One region of the Aeromonas oralensis genome, then DNA from elsewhere that is predicted to be linked to it. Evidence: riboswitches for the same ligand, from Rfam matches in the RefSeq annotation. Region 1 holds a riboswitch; each other region holds the start of a gene.
What was found. A riboswitch is a leader RNA that binds a small molecule or an ion and turns the genes downstream of it on or off. The one in region 1 is predicted to bind cyclic di-GMP.
Positions count from the first base shown of each region.

Region 2: it holds a riboswitch for cyclic di-GMP, as region 1 does, so the genes downstream of both, ACPDZI_RS17015 (glycosyl hydrolase family 18 protein) here and lafK (lateral flagellar response regulator transcription factor LafK) in region 1, are expected to answer to the same signal.
Region 3: it holds a riboswitch for cyclic di-GMP, as region 1 does, so the genes downstream of both, gbpA (N-acetylglucosamine-binding protein GbpA) here and lafK (lateral flagellar response regulator transcription factor LafK) in region 1, are expected to answer to the same signal.
Region 4: it holds a riboswitch for cyclic di-GMP, as region 1 does, so the genes downstream of both, ACPDZI_RS04575 (glycosyl hydrolase family 18 protein) here and lafK (lateral flagellar response regulator transcription factor LafK) in region 1, are expected to answer to the same signal.

Region 1 covers NZ_CP187186.1:4,180,121-4,184,330, forward strand. Annotated here, with positions in the region: gene fliFL (lateral flagellar M-ring protein FliFL) at 1-366, opposite strand, end outside; gene lfiE (lateral flagellar hook-basal body complex protein LfiE) at 384-710, opposite strand; gene lafK (lateral flagellar response regulator transcription factor LafK) at 723-2,099, opposite strand; cyclic di-GMP riboswitch class I at 2,238-2,325, opposite strand; partial or broken gene lfhA (lateral flagellar biosynthesis protein LfhA) at 2,522-4,210, opposite strand, start outside.
Region 2 covers NZ_CP187186.1:3,676,070-3,680,279, forward strand. Annotated here, with positions in the region: gene ACPDZI_RS17015 (glycosyl hydrolase family 18 protein) at 1-1,718, opposite strand, end outside; cyclic di-GMP riboswitch class I at 1,867-1,952, opposite strand; gene ACPDZI_RS17020 (ExeM/NucH family extracellular endonuclease) at 2,249-4,210, shown strand, end outside.
Region 3 covers NZ_CP187186.1:484,236-488,445, forward strand. Annotated here, with positions in the region: gene cbl (HTH-type transcriptional regulator Cbl) at 1-3, shown strand, start outside; gene gbpA (N-acetylglucosamine-binding protein GbpA) at 76-1,500, opposite strand; cyclic di-GMP riboswitch class I at 1,562-1,647, opposite strand; gene ACPDZI_RS02410 (methyl-accepting chemotaxis protein) at 1,912-3,609, opposite strand; gene ACPDZI_RS02415 (M3 family metallopeptidase) at 3,905-4,210, shown strand, end outside.
Region 4 covers NZ_CP187186.1:926,002-930,211, reverse strand. Annotated here, with positions in the region: gene ACPDZI_RS04575 (glycosyl hydrolase family 18 protein) at 1-1,666, opposite strand, end outside; cyclic di-GMP riboswitch class I at 1,777-1,864, opposite strand; partial or broken gene ACPDZI_RS04570 (hybrid sensor histidine kinase/response regulator) at 2,039-4,210, opposite strand, start outside.

The DNA.
Region 1 (4,210 bases):
TCCTTCCAGACCAGCGGGCATGGCGGCCCTTACCCCTCTGGCCGCCAGCGCCATGCGCACATGGGCCAGCTGATTTTCTGGCACCAGGATCTGACCGGAGCTCTTCTCCAGCCTGAATGGCACCTGCTCTTTTTCCAACATCTCCATGATGTTGGCCGTGTCATACAACTCCTGCTTGCCGTAAAGAGGGACGTAGTTCTTGCTGGAGGTCCACAGGATCACCACGATGGTGCCCGCCACGATGGCGGCGAGCAGCGCTATGGTCAGGATGGATTTGTTGTCACGGGACAGACTGCGCCAGTTGCGCAACCCCTCCTGGACGCGTGTTCTGAAGGAATCCGAAGCCCCTTGCGGGGACGTTACCAGTTCAGTCATCACTTACCTCAGAGTGGCATACGCATAATGTCGTCGAAACCGGTCATCAGCTTGTTTCGCACCTGCATGAGGGCGGAGAAACTGAGGCCCGCTTTCTGGCTGGCGACCATGGCACCAACCAGATCATCGCTCTGACCCGCATCCACGGCAGTCATCAGCCGTGAGGCGATATTTTGTTGTTCGTTGACCCGGCCAACCACATCGCGCATGGCGTCACCGAATGATACGTTCGAGACATCATTTGATTCGATAACAGGGGTTTGGCTGGCGACTCGCTGCATCTCCTGCATCTGCTGCAAGAGCGTCACCTGTGATGACATCATTTCAATCTTCACTCGGTTTATCCCTTAGTTTTGAAGCTGCTGCTCAATATCTATGCCCTGCTCACGCATGGCCGCCAGCTTGTATCTCAGTGCCCGGGTCGTCATCCCAAGGGCTTCAGCCGTGCGGGTCCGATGGCCGCGAAAGCGGCGCAAGGTCTCTAGTACAAATTGAAATTCTGCGTAGCGGCGAGTCTCACTCAGCCCTTCCGGGGCGGAAAGCACTTCCGGCAACGCATCGTCGGATTCAATGGTGTAACTGGGCAGCATCAAATCGACGGCCTGAATATGCAATCCGCGAGCCATGATTAATGAACGTTGTATGACATTGTCCAACTCCCTGACATTGCCGGGCCAGCCGTATGTCAGCAGTTGCTTGCGCGCATTTTCACTGAGGCGATAGCCCTGCTGCGGGGCATGCCGTTCAATGAAGTATTCCGCCAGCGGCAATATGTCGTCGGGGCGCTCGCGCAATGCAGGCCAGCTCATGGGCAACACATCAAGGCGGTAAAACAGATCTTCCCGAAACTGACCTGCCGTGACGAGGGTACGTAGATCCTTGTTGCTGGCAGCGATGATCCGGACATCCAGCGAAATGGTTTGGTGGCTGCCGAGCCGTTCAACTTCTTTCTCCTGCAAGACCCGCAGCAATTTTGCCTGCAGCGTCAACGGCAGTTCGGAGATTTCGTCGAGCAACAGCGTGCCTCCCTGGGCCTGCTCGAATTTCCCGGCTTGGGCTCCCGTTGCACCGGTAAACGCGCCCTTATTGTGACCAAACAAAATGGACTCGAGCATGGATTCGGGGATAGCTGCGCAGTTGATGGCAACGAATGGTCGACCGGACCGGCTGGACATATCGTGGATATAACGGGCCAATCGCTCCTTGCCGGTACCGGACTCACCACCAATCAGAATGGTGGCAGGGGTCTTGGCCGCGCGGCGGGCCAGTTGCAGTACCTGCAGGCTCATGGCGGAGACAGCGATCAGATTGGGAATGGATTGACGCAAACGCAGCGCCCCCTTCACCGCATCAACCATCTGCTGGCCACTGAAGGGTTTGATGATGTAGTCGATGGCCCCCGCCCGCATCGCTTCCGCCGCAAGATAGGCTTGATGTTCGTTGACCAACACCAGGCAATCAGTACCACTGAAATCATGTACCAATTGCGGACCGGCTTCGGTCATGGCATCCATATCGAGCAGGATCAGATTAACTGAATTATCAGCGAGAATTAATTTTGATTTGCTGATGGAATCAACACAGGAAATGTTATAGCCATGGGCCAACAATATTCCTGCAATATCGTTTCCATTTGATAACGAAGAGCCAATCAATAACAAATGGGGAGCACTCTCAATAGCGATTGGCCTTGAGTTTTTTTTAGTAGATAAATCCGAAAGCATAGGAACCCGAACCCGTGATTGTGGACAAACCAATCAACAGAACTGATGTGTCAAAAATAAAAGCGCACCATCCCCAAAAGGCGCCAAAAAAGACGTCATCTATTGGGTGAGAAGTGATATCAAGGCGGTGACAATGGCCTTGGTAACCCCGCTATCATTAGCATTCCTGCTATTAGACCGGAGGCTTTGCGTCCTGACTTTTCAGTTCAGTTTGCCTTTATCATGCGACTGTCCGTATTGGGACAAGGCAGCACCACCTATTCGGTGGGAGCTGCATGGCACATGTGAATTGTTATATTTGTTATTTATTTTTAACATCAAGTGCGTCAAAAACAGTCACATCATAACGGCTTCCAATGACAATTCAAGTAGATATGCGGAATATCATCTTCCCGTCAGTTCATTAACATGGCAGTTCCGCTTCAGCCCAAGGTACCAATAACTTCCACCCGTAAATCCTCCGGAATTTCATTATAAGAGAGCACTTTGAGGCCTTTTGAAAATGAACGGGCATAACGTGCCATCAGGGGGCGAAGTTGAGGCATGACCACCAGCACGGGAGCATGTCCCTGCTGTTGCAATTGCTCCTTCACCAGCGGCATGTTTTGCTGCAATTGCGCCAGCAACTGGGGATCAACCGGAAAACTGTCCAGCTGGATCTTGCCTTGCTGCTGGGACTGGTTCATGGCCGCCAGCAAGGTTTGCTCCAGCCGATCATCCAGCGTAAAGGTGGCCAGTACATCCCGGTTGCCGATGGCCTGTCTGACAATCTGGCGCTTGAGCGCACAACGCACATCGGAGGCCAGCAGAACCGGATCCTTGGTTAACTCACTCGCATCCAGCAAGGTAGTGGCAATGGTGCGGATATCGGTCAGGCTGATCTGCTCCTTGAGCAGTTGACGAAAAACTCGCAATTGCTGCATTTGGGTCAGCGCCAGATTCAGTTCTTCCGCCAGACGGGGAGACTGGGTAGCCAGGTGCTGGCCGAGCTTGCCGACCTCGTCATGACCGAACAACCCATCCAATTGCTCCCTGAGCAGCTTGCTTGCATGAGTGGCGATGACTGTCGCAGAATCGACCACCGAATAGCCCAGGTTCAGCGCCTTGGCCTTGTTCTCAGGCGAGATCCAGACTGCACTCATGCCATAGGCCGGATCCTGGGTCAGCTCACCGTCCAGCGCACCATAGGTTTCACCACTGCTGATCGCCATCAGTCGCTGGCAATCCACGTTACCGGTCGCCAGCCCTACACCTGACAGCTTGATCCGGTATTGATCCGGCTGCAGTTGCAGGTTGTCACGTACCCGGATTTCGGGCAGCAGAAAACCATACTGCTCTGACAAGGTTTTACGAATGCCCCGCACCCGAGCCAGCAATTCTGCCCCCTTGTCGGCCTCAGCCAGTGGTACCAGTCGATAACCCAGTTCAATGGCAACCGCATCCACCGGCAGCAAATCCTGCCACTCCAGCCCCTGCGGTTCCGGCTGAACCAGCTGACGAGTCAATTCTTGCGCGGCATCCAGATCCGGTTCATTGGCCCGACGCTTGCTCACGCTCCAGCCAGCCCAGGCCAGTACGGCCGCGAAGCTGAGGAATGCCAGCATGGGCATACCGGGTACCAGACCCAGGATCAGCATGATGGCAGCCGCAGTGTAGATTACCCGGGGCGATGCCAGGATCTGCTGACCCACCTGATCAGACATCTCTCCTTCATCACTGACCCGGGTCACTATGATGGCCGCCGCAGTGGACATCAGCAGGGAGGGGATCTGGGCAACCAGACCATCACCGATAGTGAGCAGTGCATAGCTCTGGAACGCCTCAGCAACTGGCAGAGAGTGCTGGAAGATACCGATGGCCAAACCGCCAACCAGGTTGATGATGAGTACCAGCAGACCGGCAATGGCATCACCACGCACGAATTTGGACGCTCCATCCATCGCACCGTAGAAATCCGCTTCCCTCGCGATCTCATCACGCCTTGCTCGCGCCTGATACTGATCCATGGTCCCAGCATTGAGATCGGCATCGATCGCCATCTGTTTACCCGGCATGGCATCCAGGGTGAAACGGGCGGATACTTCGGAGATCCGCTCTCCCCCTTGGTGATC
Region 2 (4,210 bases), 500 kb from region 1:
TAGTGGGCAGACCAGGCCGCGTTGAGGTAGCCGATGCCGCCAAACTGGCTCTGGGTATAGACGCCCCAGTGGGCAAGTTCGGCATCAGCCTTGTTGTCAAACAGGGCCGCGTTGTGACCGACGAAGTTGTTCCAGGCGCCGTGGAAGTCGTAGGTCATCAGGTTGACGTAGTCGAGGTACTGGGTGACCTGGAAGTTCTCCATGCCGCGCAGCAGGTAGGCCGAGGCCGGCGAGGCGATGGTCAGCATGTACTTGCGACCATCCTCGCTGCCGGCGCTGTCGAGCTTGTTGCGCAGGGTCTGCATCAGCACCTTGTAGTTGGCAAACAGCTTGCCGCGGCACTGGTTGGATAGCGGGAAGTCATTGGGGTTGCCCGCATCCTTCATGGAGGTGGGGTATTCGTAGTCGACGTCGACCCCGTCAAAGCCGTACTGACGGATGAAGCTCACCGCCGAGTTGGCAAAGGCGTTGATGCCGTCATTGTTGACCGAGCAGTCACCCTTGGTGGTAGCGGTATAGAAGCCGCGGGTATCGGCCCAGCCCCCCACCGAGATCAGGGTCTTCACGTCCGGATACTGCTTCTTGTACTTCGACAGCAGGTTGAAGTGGCCCTTGTAGGCAAACTCCGGATCCATCTCGGCACCCGGCACGCCGTCCCAGGTCATCTTGGTCGCCGAGTCGTCCACCTTGATGGTGTGGCTCTGCTCGTCCACCGCCGCGAAAGCGTAGTTGATGTGGGTGATCTTGTCCCAGGGGATGTCGCTCACCAGATAGGAGGGCAAGCCGTTCTTGCCGGTACGCCAGGAGGTGAAATAACCGATGACCCGACGGGCGTGATCATCCCCCATGCACTCGTAACCGTCCGGGCGGTAGATCTGGCGAATGTCGCAGGAGAGGTTGCCACCGGTGGGCGGCAGGGCTGCCTCTTCCACCTGTACGTCGACCTGGCTCGATTCGCCGCTCAGGTTCTCCTTGTCGGTCGCCACCAGCTTGAGGCCGGCCAGCCCCTTGCTCTGGGGCGTCCAGTTCACCTGCCAGGGGGCACTGGTGTCTTCACCCACCTTCTTGCCATCGACGAACAGCTCGACCCTGGCGACGTCGTTGTTGGCATCGGTGACGTTGCCGCTCACCGCCACGCTGCGACCCAGGGTCACCTTGGCGCCGCTGGCCGGGCTGCTGATGCTCACCTTGGGCGCCTCCGGCGCCACCACGGCGGCGACGTTGAAGCTCGAATCCGCCTCGCTCAGCACCTTGCCATCTTTATCCAATGCCCGTGCCTTGAGGGCATGGGCGCCGACACCGGCGGCACTCCAGCTGCCGTTCCAGGGCGAGGCGCTCGCCGTGGCGACCAGCTTGCCGTCGATGAGGTATTCCACCCGAACCAGCGCCGTCACCGGGCCGCTCAGGGTCACCACCAGCGCGACGCTGGCCCCCTCGTTGAAACTGGCGCCGGCAGCTGGCGAGCTGACGGCTACGCCGAGTGCCGGGGGCGGCACGTCCCCGCCATACAGCTTCCAGGCATCGGCCCAGACCACCCCCACTCCGGGAGCGTAGTGATAGGGCGAGGCCCCGCACCAGCCGGAGTAGGGAAATTCTTTGCACTCATAGAGATTGCCGACGTTGCTGACGATGTCGCCGGCCTTGTAGGCAGTACCGGCCTGATAGGCGGGATAGGCAGCCTGTGCCCAGGCGGGCATGGCAGCCAAAGCCACCAGCATGGCAAGCCTGCTGGGCCTTAGGGTCTGTTGCATATTGTTATCTTCCTTGTTTTGTCTTGGCATTGGTCACCAAGGCAAAGAACAAGCGCAACCTGTGTGATGGGCGCAGACAACTGGCAATGGACCTGCCACAAACGTCACCCTCACCCTGGGAAGCCCCGCTATCTGGATCGCGCGATCTGAAGACCGGAGGCATTGCGTCCCGGCATCTCGACCGGTTTGCCCTTTACCTGGGTTCCGTGAGGAACAAGCCGAGTATAGGAATCAACCAGCCGAGTCTCAATCTTCATTCTCGAGGAAAAATATGTGGATGCCAGCCAGATCACATTTTCACTGATGTGACAAAATAACTCTTTTGTCATTAATTTCATACTGTTAGCCAAGTCAAAAAAACCGGCATTGCCCTCATTTGTATCCCCGTAATGTGCGTTGGCTCACTGGTATGACATGCCAGAAATGTGACAATGCGCGCCCTTGGCCGATGTGCCAAGGCTATGGAAACACTGGCAAAAAATAAAAAAGGAACAGTTATGAAAGGAACACGTACCCTGCTGTCGCTGGCCGTGGGGCTTGCGCTCGCCTCCCCGTCCGTCTATGCCGCCGGCTTCAGCTGCCCGGCCGACAGCGCCCTCACCCCGATCCCGGTCATTCAGGGCAGCGGCGACAAGAGCCCGCTCATTCCCGCCGACAAGTTCGAAAGCCCCCAGAGTGTCATGGTCAAGGCAGTGGTCTCTGGCCTCGGCGAGAGCCTCAACAAGGGGTTCTACCTGCTGGATGTGCAGGGCGACGGCAACCCCCAGACCTCGGACGGCATCTTCGTCTTCCTGAACGACAAGAACTTCGCCAGCAAGTACCCGGACATCAAGCCGGGTGCCGAAGTCTGCCTGGAGGCCAAGGTCGAAGAGTATTACAACCACACCCAGCTCAAGCCGGTGTTTGACAGCGGCACCCCGCGCCTGCAGGTCGTCGCCCAGGGCTCGGTCCCGGCCGCCATCCCGCTGCGGGTGCTGGAAAACGAAACCCTGGCCCGGGCGCTGGAGCGCCACGAAGGGATGCGGGTACGGCTCGACGCCGACAGCGCGCTCAAAATCAGCCGCAACTTCAGCTATGACTACGCCGCCCGGCGCAACAACCTGGTGCTCTCCCACCAGGCGCCGCTGATGAAACCGACCCAGCTGCACGACGCCGACAGCAAGGCCGCCAAGGCACTGGCCAAGGCCAACGCCGGCAACCGGGTGTTCCTCGAATCGGACTTCAAGGCCGCCGACGGCAAACTACCCTGGCTGCCGGCCTGGGAGCCGGAGCAGGGTTACCTGCGCATCGGCGACGCCCCGGTCAATCTGGACGCCATGGTGGGCTACAGCTACAACGAGTACCGGCTGATCGTGCCGCAGGATCAGGTGATCACCGCCGGCGATCTGCTGCGCACCAGCGACAACGACCGCCAGAGCGCCCCGGCCCGTGCCGACGGCACCGATCTGCGCGTCGGCAGCTTCAACGTGCTCAACTACTTCACCAGCCACTCCAGCGTGGGCGGTGCCCTCAACGTGCTGTGCAAGGATCAGGCGGATGCAGACAGCGCCAAGGGCTGCAACCGGGGCGCCAAGAATCTGGAAGATTTCCAGAAGCAGCGCACCAAGATCGTCAACGCCATCACCGAGATGGATGCCGACCTGCTCGGCCTGATGGAGATGGAGAACAACGGCTTTGACAGCCACTCCGCCATCAGCGACCTGGTACAGGCCCTCAACGCCCAGCAGAAAGAGGCGGGCAAGCAGTACGCCTTCGTCACCCTGCCCAAGGCGCTGCTGCAGGGCGAGCACTACTTCGGTGGCGACGCCATCATGGTGGCCATGATCTACCGGCCGGCCAAGCTGGCACCGCAAGGGGACGCCAACGTCATCACCCTGCCGGTGCAGAAATACCTGGATGCCAAAGGGGTCGAGAAACAGGCCTCCCAGCGTGACTCCCTGGTGCAGACCTTCACCGTCGAGGGCAGCAAGGATCCGCTGACCCTGGTGGTCAACCATCTGAAGTCCAAGGGTTCAGGCTGCCTGGAAAACCTGGACGGCAAGGAGCCGGCCGATCTGCAGGGCAAGTGCACCGAGTTCCGGGTCAGCGCCGCCAAGGTGCTGGGCGAGGCGGTGAGCAAGCTGCCCGGCCAGGTGCTGCTGGTGGGCGACTTCAACTCCTACGCCCGGGAAGATGCGATCCGGGTGCTGACCGACTATGTGCCGACCGACGGCCAGCGCAAGATAGTCTCCGCCTCCCAGACCTTCCTCGGTGACCAGGTCTTTGAGCAGACCGGCAGCGAAGTGGCCAAGAGCTACGGCCTGGTGGACATGAACGTCAAGTTCAACAAGGAGAAGGCCATCTCCTACAGCTACGAGGCCGAGCTCGGCACCCTGGACTATGCCCTCGCCAACCCGGCGCTGGCCGGCAAGGTGATCGCCGTGGCCGACTGGCACATCAACTCGTTCGAGAGCAACCTG
Region 3 (4,210 bases), 1.1 Mb from region 1:
TGAGGTGGTGCACCAGAAAAAACGGGGAGCCTGTGGCTCCCCGTTTTGTTGATGGTGTGATGCTGTGCCTGCGGCTCAGTTCACCGGGATCCAGGCATCCTGCCAATTGGTGCCGACCCCGGGTTCATACTGGGTGGCACTGGCCGACCACTGGCTGCACCAGCCGCGATAGGGGAAGGGCTTGCACTGGTAGACCTTGCCGTTCTTGGGCTGCAGCACCTTGGTGCCGTCGGTGTAGGACTTGAGCCCGTCCGGGAAGGTGAACTGGTAGTCACCGCCGGCGGCCGGATCCTTGAGCATCAGATCCAGAGTCTGCTGCACCGCATCGCCACCGGCCTTGGGTTTGCCCTCGATCACCAGCTGGTGGTGACCGGCGCTGAGCCCGGTCAGCGGCATGGTGAAGCTGTGAGTGCTGTCCTTGATGTCGGCGCTGGTCTGCCCCTTGGCGGCCCCACCGTGATCATACAGGGTGTTGGTGACGGTCAGATCGCCCTCGGCGGCCACGGTAAAGTTGAGGGTGAGTTTGCCCTCGTCGAGCAGGTAGTCGCTCTCCAGGCCGCTCACGCTGACGCCGTTGCTCACCGGCGGCTGCTGTTGCTCGAGCTGGATCTCGACCCGCTCCAGTGCGCTGCCCGCCTTGAAGTAGACCGGGTTCTGGCCGTAGACGGGGTTGAACTGGCCTTCGCCGCTCTGCTGGCCGGCCCGGATCAGACTCTGCTCTGCATTGATCTTGCTCGCCAGAGCGTGGGTCCAGTTGTTCTTCTGGCCCTGCTCCGGGCTGGCGATGGTCAGCTCGGTCTGCAGATCGGGGCGTACGCCATTGGCATCGAACACCAGGGTTCTGGCCTTGTCGCCGACCGCCAGCTCGGTGGAAGGGTAGATGGTGCCGCCCTGGCTCCAGGCCAGCGGTGGCTGGGTGCCGCCCTTGAAGTTGGCGTCGATCACGTTATAGAAGCTGTTGCTGGTGTCCCCCACTTCCCACACCCCCAGGATCACCTGATAGCCGGTGCGCTGGGGCAGGTTGCACTGGTGGGTGACCTGCTTGGGCGGCTGGGTCATGTTGCCGTCCACTACGCAGAAAGGGGTGAGCTCGAAGGCGGCGCGGGTCAGCGGCTGGTTCGGATTCCAGTCCTGCTTGGTGAGGTAGTAGCGCCAGTTGCGGGTGACGTGGTTGGCGGTGAAGGTCCAGCTGATGGAGAAGGGGCCGGCCTGTACCTCGCGGCGGGTCCAGCGGTCGCTGGTCTGGGCGTTCAGCTCGCCCCAGCTGGCGCTGCCAGCCGAGGCGATCTGGCCGTCGGCAGGCCCACCATTCGGGAAGCCCGAGGGGCCTTCCACGCTCTGGGGCTCCCATTGCACCGCGCCGCACTGGCTGTTGCCGCCGGTCTTGCACAGGTAGTTGCGCGATTCCGGCTGGCTGATATAGCCGTGGGCGAACACGCTGCCACTGACCAGCAAGGCCAGCGTTGCAGCGACGTGATTGAGTTGGATTTTTGCTGCCATACATTCCTCTGTTCGACAGATGTGGGCAGTCAACTTGGCAGGGGTTTCCCCCGAAACACTCTGTTGCAGCCCCGCTATCTTTGACGAGATGTCTTTAGACCGGAGGCTTTGCGTCCTGGCCTTTCGACCAGTTTGCCAAATGACTATTGAAGGGTCATGGTGTCGCGCTTGGCGACAACCCATCATGACTATTTTTGATTAAATAATTAAGTGTAAATCTTTACAGCTTGACCTCATCGGAGTAGAGCAAACACTTAACTATTTGTTTTTAAATGGATGATAACTGAGCGTTGCCATATTAATGTCGTCGAACAGGCCGACAAGATGCAAAAAATCGGCATTTTTCATCAATGAAGAACGCCCCCGTCAGCCGGGCTGACGGGGGCGTGTGTTGCGACAGGGCAGGACGGATCAGTGGCGAGCGCGAGGGCGTTCGGCCGGGCTCACCTGCCGATGCAGAGGGGCGAGCCGCTGCTCAAGCTGCTGGTCGATGGCGCTGCCGAGTTTGAATACCGCCAGCCGCTCGTCCAGGCTGCGCGAAAGTCCGGCCAGCAGCTCGCTCTCCTGGGCCAGCTGGGAGGCAGACTGGGACATCTCCAGCGCCGAGTCGTTGATGCCGCTGACATTGCGGTTCATGTCCTCCGCCACCATGCTCTGCTGCTCCGCCGCGGTCGCTATCTGGGTCGCCATGTCGCTGACGTGCTGGATATGGTTGACGATGAGGGAGAGATCCTGGCCTGCCTTCTCCGACTGGCTGACACTGCTCTCCGCCAGCTTGCGGCTGGCGTCCATGGCGCTGGCGGCGGTCACCGCCCGCTGTTGCAGCTGGGCGATGGTGCTCTGGATCTCCTCTGTGGACTGGCGGGTGCGGCTGGCCAGCTGGCGCACCTCGTCGGCCACCACGGCAAAACCGCGGCCCTGCTCGCCGGCACGGGCCGCCTCGATGGCGGCGTTGAGGGCCAGCAGGTTGGTCTGCTCCGAGATGGCGCTGATGACCGCCGTCACCTCGCTTATCTGCATCACCCCCTCCTTGAGCTGGTTGACCTGCAGGGTAGCCTGCTCCACCTCGGTGGCCAGCGCCTGGATGCCGTGCACGCTGGCGTGCACGTCACGGTTGCCAAGGCCGGCTTCGCTGGTGGCGTCCTGGGTGTCGCGGGCGGTGTTCTCGGCGTGCCCTGCCACGTCTGCGATGGTGGCGCTCATCTCGTTCATGGCGGTGGCGAGCTGGGCCAGCTGATCTCGCTGGCTGTTGACCGCCTGGTTGGTCTGCTCGGCGGAGGCGGCGATGCGCAGGGCTGCATCCGCCACGTTGCGGGCCCCCTGGCTCGCCTCCAGCAGAGCACGGCGAATGGCGTTGAGCCCCTGATTAGTGCAGCTGGCGACGGCGCCCAGCTCATCCTTGCCGTGCACCGGGATGCTCACCACCAGATCGCCGGCGGCCACCTGTTGCATGGCCCGGTTGATCTCGGCCAGCGGATTGACGATGGAGCGGCTGATGGCAAAGCCCAGCAGCCCCATCAGCAGGGTAACCAGCAAGGTAGCGCCCCCCATCAGCTGATACTGGGACCAGATGGTGGCCTGGATGTCCTGCAGCAACACACCGGAGCCGAGGATCCAGCCCCAGGGCTGATAACCGGCCACCAGCGACATCTTCTGGGCCGCCTCGCCGGAGGGGGAGATCCACTTGTATTCCAGCCGGCCGCTGTGGCCCCCTTTGCCGAGATCCACCATCTGCTGCCAGTGGACGCCGGCGGTGGCGGTGCCGCTCTCGCCCATCTGCTGGCCGACCAGCTCGGGCCTGACGGGGTGCACCACCATCCGGCGGTTCTCGTCCAGCACGAACAGGTAGTTGTCGCCGTCAAAGCGCATGCTGTTGAGCATGGCCTTGGCTTCGGCCTGGGCCTGAGGGGCCGGCAGGGTGGCAGCCAGCGTCTGGATCCGGCTCATGGCCAGGTCCAGCACGGCCTGCAGCCTGGCTTCCCGTTCACTCATCAGGTTGCGATGCAGGGCACTGGCCGAGATGAGCAGCAGTGCGATGAAACCGATCAGCGCCAGTGAGAGCAACAGCATCAGTTTGCGGCTCACGGCAATATCACCGAGCTTGAACATAGTCTCTTCCTTAACTTTCCCGTGCGGGTCTGGTGGTGGCCAGTCCGTCGGCTGGCCCTGATTATTTTGTTATTAACATTTAATTAACTTTCAATGGCTTGGGGCTATAAAACGCCAATTGAGCAGTTTGACAATCAGTATAGCCAGCAGACAGAAACCCTCGCTTTTGATAGCGTGATGGCGCGCATCCCGGCGCACTATTTGTCTGCTCAATTTGCAGAAAATGTGAATGAGTTGGCATTTCACCAAAAAGGAGTGGGCGCCCTCGCGGCCGCCCCATAACAAGAGGGAAGTTATGAGTTCCATTGCCAGGAATTATCTCAACCAGCTCAACGCCGACTACCTGCAGGTACACAAGCGCAAGGAGGATCTGTTCTGGTCCACCTACATGGGCACCAGCGACGATCAGGCCGGCTTCACCGCTGCCGAGCAGGCCTACAAGGCGTTCTGCGCCGATCCGGCGCGCCTGCCGGTACTGCGGCAGATGCAGGCCCAGGCCGAGGAGACCGAGCTCAAGCGCGGTCTGGGGGGCTGGATCGCCTTCTTCGAGTGCAACGTCATCGAAGATCCTCAGGCCGCCGCCCTGATGGACGAACTGGTG
Region 4 (4,210 bases), 1.5 Mb from region 1:
CGTTGAGAATGTCGCCGTTGTCGGCGTCGATTTCCCAGGCGAACAGGCCGCCGAGCTGGTTGGCCAGCACGTACTGCCCCTTGGCCTTGACCGAGCGCTCGTCATCGAAGGTGATGAGCTCGCCGGTGGAAGCCTTGAACACGGACGGTGCCTCGGCCACTTCGTCATAGCTGTACTGCCAGTCGCCGGCCATCTTGCCCTTGGCGATGCCACGGTAGTCGATGACCCCCTTCTCCCAGATCCCTTCCGCTTCGGTCCCCGCAATCGGGCCGGTGGCGGTGCCGGTGAAGGGGTTGTTGCCCTGATACCCGCTGACGCCGGTCCAGCCGCGACCATACATGGCGGCACCCACCACCACCTTGCCCGGCTCGACGCCCTGACCCAGCAGCGCCTTGACCCCCTTGTCGGTGGTGTACTTGGTGTTGGGATCCCAGCTCGACTCGTAGAGCGCGGTCTGGTGACCCAGCCCGGTGTTGGTCCAGGCGCCGTTGAAGTCGTAGCTCATCAGGAAGATGTGATTCATGTATTGCTGGGCGGCGCGATAGTCTACCTTGGCAATCTTGTCACCGCCGGCGCTGATGGCGGAGGTGAGCTCATAGGTGCGACCGGTCTCTGCACTCAGCTCGTCGAGCATGGCGCGCAGCTCCTTCATCAAGAGCACATAGGTTTCGCCGTCGGAGGGGCTGCCGAGGTTGGGGTTGGCCCCCAGGCCCCCCGGGAATTCCCAGTCGATGTCCACCCCGTCGAAGAATTTCCAGGTCTGCAGATACTCCTTCACCGAGGCGACGAAGGTGTCGCGCTTGGTCTTGTCACCGAAGAAGAAGAAGGGGTCGGAGAGGGTCCAGCCACCGATGGAGGGGAGGATCTTCAGGTCCGGATAGGCCTTCTTGAGCGCCATCAGGTTGCCGAAGTTGCCCTTGTAGGGTTCGTCATAGGCGGTGAGATTCCCCTGCCCCATCTGGATGGCGGCCCAGGGATCGTGGATGGAGACCTTGAAGTCCTCGCGCCCGGCACAGGAGCGCTGCAGCGCCTCGAAGCTGCCGGAGATCTCTTTCAGGCTGTCGTTGATGCCGTTGCCACCGCAGATCGGGGTGAAGCCGTAGAGGATGTGGGTCAGGTTCTGGGCCGGGATCTTGTCTACGGTGAACTTGCGACCATAGACTCCCCACTCCACGTAGTAGGCCCCCATCACCTTGCCGGTCTTGTTGACGTAAGGCTTGTTGTTCTCCTTGAGCGGCGCCTTGAGCGGCAGCAGGTGGCTGCCGTCGGTGTCGGCCACCAGGATCTCTTTCTTGTCGGAGAGGGTGCATCCGTCGGCGTTGCACAGCGCCACCTGCATCTGGTAGCGGCCCCCCTTGGTGACCTTGAAGTTGGCGGTGCCGGAGGCGGACGCGGCGCCGGACCACACCTCCTTGCCGTCGAGCAGTACCTTGGCGGTCTGGCCGACATCACCGGACCAGAGGTTCCAGCTCACGCTGACCGGCGCGCCATCGGCGTGCACCTTGACCAGCTTGTTGTAGGAGGTGGCGGCTTGATCCACTTCGACGATAGCGAACTTGGTTTCGCCCCAGCCGATGATGGGTTTGCCGGGGGCGGCAGCGAAGGCGGAGGAGGCACACAGACCCCCGACCAACAACGCCAGTACGGAGGGTTTTGGACTTAACATAGTTGAATATCCTTATTTCGTTCTTGGAATAGATAACGAAAAAGGCAACGCAACCTGACAGGTAACGCAGACAACATCGCACCATGGCTTGGCCCATGGACGAAACAACCTGTGGTGGCCCCGCTATCTTAGGTACTGCTGACCCTTAGACCGGAAGCTTTGCGTCCCGGACTTTCATCCGGTTTGCCTTTTGCACAACTTGATTTGCGACAAAAATAATCGCGACCTGACTATAAGGGAGTCAAAGGAGGGAGGGCAAACCCCCGAGCGGTTATTAATAAACCACTTCTTATCGAAAATGAGCCTCAAACGAGAAGAAAAGGCACTTTTTTGTGTCAGAAAGTGCCGATCTTGCTGGTTGGGGGCCGTCGATTAAAATTCGGACGAATTCCCGGTTTCGTGATCATCATCAAGTTTGGCCGGCCGCAAGATGCTGTTCATCAGCGCCCGCAGCTTGAGCGGTTTGACCGGTTTGCTGATGTAGCCGTAGCCGTGTTCGCGGATCTGCGCCTGCAGCTCGCTCTTGCGATCCGCACTGATGATGATGCCGCCGATGTCGTTGCCGTGGGCGAGACGCAGCATGTGCAGCGCCTGCAGCCCGGTCTTGCCGTCGTCCAGATGGTAATCGGAGAGCACCAGCTGCGGCAGGAAGCCGCCGGCGATGAGATCCTCCGCCTGGGCCAGGCTCTGGGCGCAGACCACCTCACAGCCCCAGCGCCCCAGCAGGGAGTGCATGGCGATCAGGATGTCGCTCTCGTTGTCGATACAGAGTACCCGGATCCCCTCCAGCTGGCTGTCGCGCTGGGTGGGGGCCGCCACCTGCGTCGTTGCGACAGGACGGGTCGCCAGGTTGAGGGTGATGGCAAACACCGAGCCCGCCCCCGGCCAGCTACGCAGGGTCAGGTTGTGGCCGAGCACCAGGGCAATGCCGCGAGCGATGGCAAGGCCGAGCCCCAGCCCCTGCTCCCGCGCGGTGCGGGAGTGATCGAGGCGAGAGAACTCGTCGAAGATAGCCTCCTGCTTGTCGGCCGGAATGCCGGGGCCGTTGTCCCACACCTCGATGCGCACCTTGTCGCCGAGCCGGCGGCAGCCGAGCAGCACCCGCCCGCCCGGGTTGTAGCGAAAGGCGTTGGTGAGGAAGTTTTGCAGCACCCGCCGCAGCAGGCGCACGTCGCTGTAGACCGCGACACCGCTCTCCACCACCGAGAACTGGATCCCCCCGCCTGCGCCAGCACGCCAAACTCCGCCTTGAGGTTGTCGAACACGTCGCGCAGGGCGAAATCCAGTTTCTTGGCCTTGAACTTGCCCGCTTCGAGCCGCGAGATGTCGAGCAGATCGGTGATGAGATCCTCGGTCGCCCCCAGCGCGTCGTCGATGTGGCGGGCGATGCGGGCCGGCTCGTCTCGCCGGCGGCAGCATCTCCAACAGGGAGGAGGTAAACAGCTTGGCGGCGTTGAGCGGCTGGGTCAGATCGTGGCTCACCGCCGCCAGGAAACGGCTCTTGGAGTGGTTGGCCCGCTCCACCTGCTGGTTCACCAGCAGCAGCTGGCGGTTGAGCTCGGAGAGCTCGTGGGTGCGCTCGGCCACCCGCGCCTCCAGGTGTTCGTTGGCCTCGCGCAGCACCCGCTCGGCGTCGCGAAACGGGGTGATGTCGGTAAAGGTCATCACGAAGCCGCCCGCCGGCATGGGATTGCCCTGCATCTCGATCACCCGGCCATCGGGGCGCTCCCGCGCCGAAATGTGCTGGCTGCCGCGCTGCATGAAGGCCACCCGCCGCGCCACGTGGGCCTCGACATCGCCTGGGCCGCACAGCCCCTGTTCGGCGTTGTAGCGGATGATCTCCTCGATGGGGCGGCCCACCTGGATGAGGCCGGGCGGATAGTGGAACAGCTCGATGTAGCGCCGGTTCCAGGCCACCAGTTTCAGCTCCCTATCCACCACCGAGATCCCCTGCCCCATGTGTTCGATGGCCCCCTGCAGCAGGCCACGGTTGAAGCGAAACACGTCGGAGGCCTCGTCCACTATGGTGGCGATCTCTTCGAGCTGCATGTTGCGCCCCTGCAGGGCCGAGGCCAGCACCAGGCGGGCGGACGAGGTGCCGAACACCCCGGCCAGCAGCCGTTCGGTGTGGGCAATCAGCTCGGCGGAGGCCTGCATCTGGGGCGCCAGGGTGCCGCCCCGCTCGCCGGCGAAACGGCCGAAGGCGCGCTTGACCCGGCTAGAGCCGACGAAGCGGGCCGCCAGCATCTCCAGCTCCTTGACCGAGACCCGCGCCTGATAGAGCGCCGTGGTGTCGCGGCTCGGCTTGCCAACGAAGTTGGCCGCCTGCAGCCGCTCGCTCACCGCCGCCTGCGACAGCAGGGAGCCCGCCACATAGCCGATGAGGTTGAGCAACAGGCTCAGAAAGATGCACCAGGCCCCTAGGCTGAGATCGCGAAACGCCGGCCAGTCCGGCGGTGCCAGCAGGGCGGCCAGCGGCGAGCCGGCCAGCAGGCCGCTCTCCGCCAGCAGGGTGGCGAACCAGAGGCTGACCCCGAGAGCGAG